Regions from separate parts of the Amycolatopsis heterodermiae genome, predicted to be linked through region 2. Evidence: riboswitches for the same ligand, from Rfam matches in the RefSeq annotation. Region 2 holds a riboswitch; the other holds the start of a gene.

Region 1 (3,538 bases), on a different contig from region 2:
CGATGGTGTACAGCACCGGAATACCGACAATGAAGCCGATGACCAGCAGAATGACACCGAGAACGATCACTTGACACACTCCTTCGCACGAGACCCGGCCCGGCTCCGTGCCGTCCGGGCGGATGCGTTTCTTCTCGAGGGGAGGATGGCCACTTTCGCGGTGCCCCAAACTGCGGCAAATGGAGCAACTTCCGGATCAGTACCGGTAGTGATCGAGCTTGTACGGACCCTCGACGTCCACGCCGATGTACTCGGCCTGCGCCTTGGTCAGCTTCGTCAGCCGCACCCCGAGGGCGTCCAGGTGCAGGCGGGCGACCTTTTCGTCCAGGTGCTTGGGCAGCCGGTGGACGTCGGTGGCGTACTCGCCGGGCTTGGCGAACAGCTCGATCTGGGCGATCGCCTGGTTGGTGAACGAGTTCGACATCACGAACGAGGGGTGCCCGGTCGCGTTGCCGAGGTTCATCAGGCGGCCCTCGGAGAGCACGATGATCGCGTGGCCGTCGGCGAACGTCCACTCGTGCACCTGCGGCTTGATCTCGTGCTTGACGACGCCGGGCAGCTTCGCCAGGCCCGCCATGTCGATCTCGTTGTCGAAGTGCCCGACGTTGGCGACGATCGCGTTGTGCTTCATCCGCGTCATCTGGGCGGCGGAGATGATGCCGAAGTTGCCGGTGGTCGTGATGAAGATGTCCGCGGTCTCGACGACGTCGTCCAGCTCGACCACGTCGAGCCCGTCCATCGCGGCCTGCAGCGCGCAGATCGGGTCGATCTCGGTGACGGAGACGCGGGCGCCCTGGCCGCGCAGCGCCTCGACCGCGCCCTTGCCGACGTCGCCGTAGCCGCAGACGAGGACGCGCTTGCCGCCGATCATCACGTCGGTGGCGCGGTTGATCCCGTCGACCAGCGAGTGCCGGATGCCGTACTTGTTGTCGAACTTGGACTTCGTCACCGAGTCGTTGACGTTCATCGCGGGGAAGAGCAGCTCGCCGTCCTTGGCGAGCTTGTAGAGCCGCTTGACGCCGTTGGTGGTCTCCTCGGTGACGCCGCGGATCTCCTTGGCCATCCGGGTGAACCGGTCGCCGTCCCTGGCCACGCTGGCGCGCAGCGTCTCCAGGACGATCCGGTACTCGTCGGCGTCCTCTTCGGACGGTTGCGGGACGGCGCCCGCCGCCTCGAACTCGACTCCCTTGTGGACGAGCAGGGTGGCGTCACCGCCGTCGTCGAGGATCATGTTCGGCGCCTGGCCGCCGGCGAAGGCGAAGAGCTGGTCGGTGCACCACCAGTACTCCTCGAGCGTCTCGCCCTTCCACGCGAACACCGGCGTGCCGGTCGGCGCGTCGACCGTGCCCTCCGGGCCGACGACGACGGCCGCGGCGGCCTCGTCCTGGGTGGAGAAGATGTTGCAGGACACCCAGCGCACCTCGGCGCCGAGCGCGACCAGGGTCTCGATCAGCACGGCGGTCTGCACGGTCATGTGCAGGGAGCCGGCGACGCGGGCGCCCTTCAGCGGCTGCGCGGCGGCGTACTGGCGGCGGATCGCCATCAGGCCGGGCATCTCGTGCTCGGCCAGCCGCAGCTGGGTCCGGCCGGCCTCGGCGAGGGTGAGGTCGGCGACGGCGAAGTCGAGTCCGTTGCGGCTCTGCAGTTTCTCGCTCATTCTTTCGTTCACTCCGGAATTCGTTGTTCGGACGGAAAAGGGCAGCACGAATAACGGCACGGCGAGTGCCGGAAGAGGTGGGGTGCCGGGGCTAGGTGCGGCCGCGCGGGGCCGGGTTTGCTTGCCGGGTATACAAAAAAGAGCACCTCCCGTGGTGGGAGGCGCCCTTGGGTCCGTGATCCCCGGCCCGAGCGTGGCGGAAGGGATTCCGTCGCAGCGCCTCTCGGACCGGAAACGCGCCGAAGGCCGGCGCACGCGGTTTCCGTCGTCCAGGATGGCAAAGCCGCCGGGAACCTGTCAAGCGAGGACGCAGGCCAGGAGAAGGTCGTCGACGTACTCGCCGCCGAGCAGGAATTCGTCCTGGAGCACGCCTTCCACGGCGAAGCCACAGCTCGCGTAGAGCCGGCGGGCGCCGGCGTTGTGACCGAGCACGCGCAGGGTCAGCTTGCGCGCCCCGCGGCGGCGGGCCTCGGCGATGGCCGCGTCGACCAGGTGCCGCCCGATCCCGAGCCGGCGCCGGTCCGGGTCGACCGCGAGCCCGCCGACGACCAGCACGTGCCGGTGGGCGGGGATGCCGAACCCCTCGTCCAGCCGGACGTAGCCGGCCACCACGCCGTCGTGCTCGGCGACGAGGACGTCCTCCGGCTGCGTGCCCTCGCCGAAGAACGGCGTGCCGGGCGCCGGAGCCGGGGCCGGGGACGTGTCCGGGCCCCAGGTGCGCTCGTCGAGCCGCGCCAGCGCGCCGTCGTCGGCGATGGTGGCGGTGCGGGTTTCGATCACCCGCCCAGCGCCGTCCACGCCTCTTCGACGACGGCGGCGAACCGCGCCGGGTCGTGCGCGTCCTCGGTGGTGGTGTTGCGCAGCTGGACGGTCAGCCCGCCGCCGGTGCGCTGGCAGCTCATGACGAAGGAGTTCTCGGGGTCGACGGTCTGTCCCGCCGGGGTGATCTCGTTGTGGATCAGGCACTGGACGGGCCCGATCCGCTTCAGCTCGGTCGAGGGCAGCGCCTGTCCGAGGGCGGCGGTGTCCTCGTACTGCGCGAGCAGCTCGGGCGAGTCCGCGCGGACCGCGGCCACCTGGAACCCGCTCGAGAGGCCCGGATCGCTGTAGGACCGGAACACGGCGGCCGCGCCACCGTAGGCCGCCGAGATCCGCGAGGCGTTCTCGGTCTCGGCCTTGTCGGCGCGCTCGATCTGCGACTTCCCGGTCGTGCCGCCCTTGGCGATCTTCGTGACCGCGGCCTGCGTGGTCTCGAACCCGCCGAGGGTGTCCGGCAGCTTCAGCGGCTGGGGGCTCGGGCCGCCGAGCAGGCCGATCACCAGCCACGGCACGCCGACCAGGAACGCACCCACCAAAACACCGATCAGCCCGACGGCGATCGGCCGCGCGAACAGCGGCCGGCGTCGTTCTCGCTGCCGAGCGGCCGGCGGCTGTGACTGCGGTTGCTGGGGTTGCCGCGGCTCCTGCTGCCCGAGCGGCGGCTGCTGGTGCTGCGCGGGCGGCAGTGACTGTTGCTGCGCGGGTTGCTGCGGTTCGTGCTGCGCGGGCAGCGGCTGGTGTTGCGCGGGCGGCTGTGACTGCTGTGACTGCTGCGCGGGCTGCATCGGTTGCGGCGTCGGATCCTGTTGTGCCGGCAGTGTCGGCTGCGGCTCGGGTCCGGGCGGGAACTCTGTGCTCACCCGGGGAATCCTGGCGGAACCGGCATCCGCCGTGAAGGGCAATGTGCGGACAGCACCTCAGATGAGATGTGCGCGCCGCCAAATGCCCTCGGACCGGCCGCCGATCAGCCCCGCTTCGCGCAGGAACGGCACGATCTTCTCGGCCATCCACCGCCGGGTCTCGTGGAAGTGCGGGTTCGCCAGGGCCGCGGCCCGGCCTTCG
Region 2 (3,538 bases):
CCATCACGCCGAGGTCGATGACCTCGTAGTTGTTGCAGCCGAGCACCACGCCGACGATGTTCTTGCCGATGTCGTGGACGTCGCCCTTGACCGTGGCGAGCACGACCTTGCCCTGGCCGTTGGACACCGCGGCGCGGCCCGCCAGCCGGGCCTCCTCCTTCTCGGCCTCCATGAACGGCTCGAGGTAGGCCACCGAGCGCTTCATGACGCGCGCGCTCTTCACCACCTGCGGCAGGAACATCTTGCCGGCGCCGAACAGGTCGCCGACGATCTTCATGCCGTCCATCAGCGGGCCTTCGATCACCTCGAGGGGCCGGGCCTTGGTCTGCCGCGCCTCTTCGGTGTCCTCTTCGATGTAGTCGACGATGCCGTGCACGAGCGCGTGCGAGAGCCGCTCCTCGACCGTGCCTTCGCGCCACGTCAGGTCGACGACGCGCTTGGTGCCGCTGCCCTTGACGTTCTCGGCGAAGGTCACCAGCCGGTCGGTGGCGTCCTCGCGGCGGTCGAAGAGCACGTCCTCGACCAGTTCCAGCAGGTCCTTCGGGATGTCCTGGTAGACCGCGAGCTGGCCGGCGTTGACGATGCCCATGTCGAGGCCGACCTGCACGGCGTGGAACAGGAACGCCGAGTGCATCGCCTCGCGGACGACGTCGTTGCCGCGGAAGGAGAACGACAGGTTCGAGATGCCGCCGCTGATGTGGACGCCGGGGCAGCGCTCCTTGATCCGCGGGAGCGCCTCGATGAACGCCTTGGCGTAGCCGTTGTGCTCGCTGATGCCGGTGGCGACGGCCAGCACGTTCGGGTCGAAGATGATGTCCTCGCCCGCGAAGCCGGCCTTCTGCGTGAGCAGGTCGTAGGCGCGGCCGCAGATGTCCACCTTGCGGTCGGCGGTGTCGGCCTGGCCCTGCTCGTCGAAGGCCATCACGACGACGCCGGCGCCGTAGTTGCGGATGGTGCGGGCCTGGGCGAGGAACGGCTCCTCGCCCTCCTTCAGGCTGATCGAGTTGACGACGCCCTTGCCCTGGATGCAGCGCAGGCCGGCTTCGAGCACGGTCCACTTGGAGCTGTCGACCATCACCGGGATCCGGGCGACCTCGGGCTCGGTGGCGATGAGGTTGAGGAACGTCGTCATCGCCTCCTCGCTCTCGAGGAGGTCGGCGTCCATGTTGACGTCCAGCAGGTTCGCCCCGCCGCGGACCTGCTCGAGCGCGACGTCGACGGCGGCCTGGTGGTCACCGGACTCGATGAGCCGCCGGAACCGCTTGGAGCCGGTGACGTTGGTGCGCTCGCCGATCATCACGAACCCGGTGTCGGCGCCGATGCCGAACGGCTCGAGGCCGCTGAACCGGGTGCGTGAGGTCGGCTCGGGGACCTCCCGCGGGGTGACGCCCTTCGCGGCGGCCGCGATCTGCTTGATGTGGGCCGGGCTGGTGCCGCAGCAGCCGCCGACCAGGTTGACCAGGCCGTCACGGGCGAAGCCGCCGATCAGCCCGGCGGTCTCCTCCGGCGTCTGGTCGTACCCGCCGAACGCGTTCGGGAGCCCGGCGTTCGGGTGACAGGCGACGTAGGTGCCGGCGATCCGCGACAGCTCCTCGACGTGCGGGCGCATCTCTTCGGCGCCCAGCGAACAGTTGACGCCCACGACCAGCGGCTTCGCGTGCTCGATCGAGCTCCAGAACGCCTCGACGGTCTGGCCCGAGAGCGTCCGCCCGCTCAGGTCGACGATGGTGACCGAGATCCACAGCGGCAGCTCCGGCGCGACGTCGCGCGCGGCGGCGATCGCGGCCTTGCAGTTGAGCGTGTCGAAGATCGTCTCGATCATCAGCAGGTCGACGCCGCCCTCGACGAGACCGGCGATCTGCTCCGCGTAGGCGGCCTTGACCTGCTCGAACGTGACGGCGCGGTAGGCCGGGTCGTCGACCTTCGGCGACAGGCTGAGGGTGACGTTGAGCGGGCCGATCGACCCGGCGACGAACTTGCCGCCGAACTCGTCGGCGGCCTGGCGGGCCAGCTGCGCGCCGCGGACGTTCATCTCGTGGACCAGGCCCTGCAGGCCGTAGTCGGCCTGGCCGATGCTGGTCGCGGTGAAGGTGTTCGTCGTGGTGATGTCGGCGCCGGCCGCGAGGTACTGGCGGTGCACGTCGAGGATGACGTCGGGGCGGGTGAGGTTGAGCAGGTCGGGGTCGCCGGTGACGTCGTGGGTGTGGTCGCCGAAGCGGTCGCCGACGTAGTCGGCCGGGGTCAGCCCGGCACCCTGCAGCATCGTGCCCCAGGCACCGTCGAGGACCGCGACCCGCTGGCTGAGCAGCTCGCGCAGGCGCGCGGTGGCCTCGGATTCTTGCGGGGTGATCGGGTTCACCGGCAGCCTCCCTCGGTCGGGAGGCGCCCTTGGGTGGTCACAACCGGCCGAGCGTGGCGGACCCCCTGGCCCGTTGCAGCGCCTCTCGGCCTGGGATCCAGGGTACTGGAACCCCGGCCCGGCACACCATCCCGCCCCGAGGGACCGTCCACTGGCTGGGACACCCCCACTGATCGTCCACAATGGATCGTCGGCTCCACGCTGCCACCACCCCGTTCCGACCGGCATTCCCGGGCTCACCCACTGTGACCCGGCGAACGGCGGCACGCTGCTCCCAGCCTGCGCACCGCGGCGGCGTCCACCGGCCCTCGATCGACGCTCGACCCGCATGGTCACGCACTGTGCACACAGGTATACCGAAAGCGATCCCGCCCGCCGGCACCGGCCCCGCGGCAGCCGCTTGAAAACTGAAACACGTTCTAATACAGTCCGTCGCGTGGACTACGGAATCGTGCTGTTCACCAGCGACCGAGGCATCACTCCGGCGGCCGCGGCGCAGGCCGCGGAAGCCGCGGGGTTCGCCACCTTCTACGTACCCGAGCACACGCACATCCCGGTGAAACGCGAGTCGCCGCACCCGCGCACCGGGGACGCGTCCCTGCCCGACGACCGGTACAGCCGCACGCTCGACCCGTGGGTGGCGCTGGCGACGGCCGCCGCGGTCACCGAGCGGATCCGGCTTTCGACGGCGGTGGCCCTGCCCGTCGAAAGCGACCCGATCACGCTCGCCAAGACGATCGCCAGCCTCGACCACCTGTCGGGCGGGCGCGTCACGCTCGGCACCGGGTTCGGCTGGAACGTCGACGAGCTGACCGACCACGGCGTACCCGGCAACCGCCGCCGCACCGCCCTGCGCGAGTACCTCGAGGCGATGAGTGCACTGTGGACGGAGGAAGAAGCTTCCTACGACGGGGAGTTCGTGTCGTTCGGCCCCAGCTGGGCGTGGCCGAAACCGGTCCAGGCCCACATCCCGGTCCTGCTCGGCGCGGGCCCCACGGAGAAGACGTTCCGCTGGATCGCCCGCCACGCGGACGGCTGGATCACGACACCGGCGGACACCGACCTGGACGGCCATGTCGCACTGCTGAAGGAGATCTGGCGCGAGGAGGGCCGTTCCGGGGCCCCGGCGATCTGCGCCTTGGGCGAGCGCCCGGACCCGGAGCGGCTGGCCCACCTGGA

What was found. Region 2 has a riboswitch for S-adenosylhomocysteine ahead of metH (methionine synthase). Riboswitches for the same ligand answer to the same signal wherever they lie in the genome.
Region 1: another riboswitch for S-adenosylhomocysteine. It lies ahead of ahcY (adenosylhomocysteinase); the one in region 2 lies ahead of metH (methionine synthase).

Annotation. Positions count from the first base shown of each region.
Region 1 is NZ_JAYFSI010000011.1:194,333-197,870, reverse strand. It holds gene VA596_RS36725 (hypothetical protein) at 1-70, opposite strand, end outside; gene ahcY (adenosylhomocysteinase) at 197-1,657, opposite strand; S-adenosyl-L-homocysteine riboswitch at 1,810-1,888, opposite strand; gene VA596_RS36715 (GNAT family N-acetyltransferase) at 1,955-2,437, opposite strand; gene VA596_RS36710 (hypothetical protein) at 2,434-3,336, opposite strand; gene VA596_RS36705 (AurF N-oxygenase family protein) at 3,394-3,538, opposite strand, start outside.
Region 2 is NZ_JAYFSI010000003.1:659,821-663,358, forward strand. It holds gene metH (methionine synthase) at 1-2,359, opposite strand, end outside; S-adenosyl-L-homocysteine riboswitch at 2,374-2,452, opposite strand; gene VA596_RS18800 (LLM class F420-dependent oxidoreductase) at 2,796-3,538, shown strand, end outside.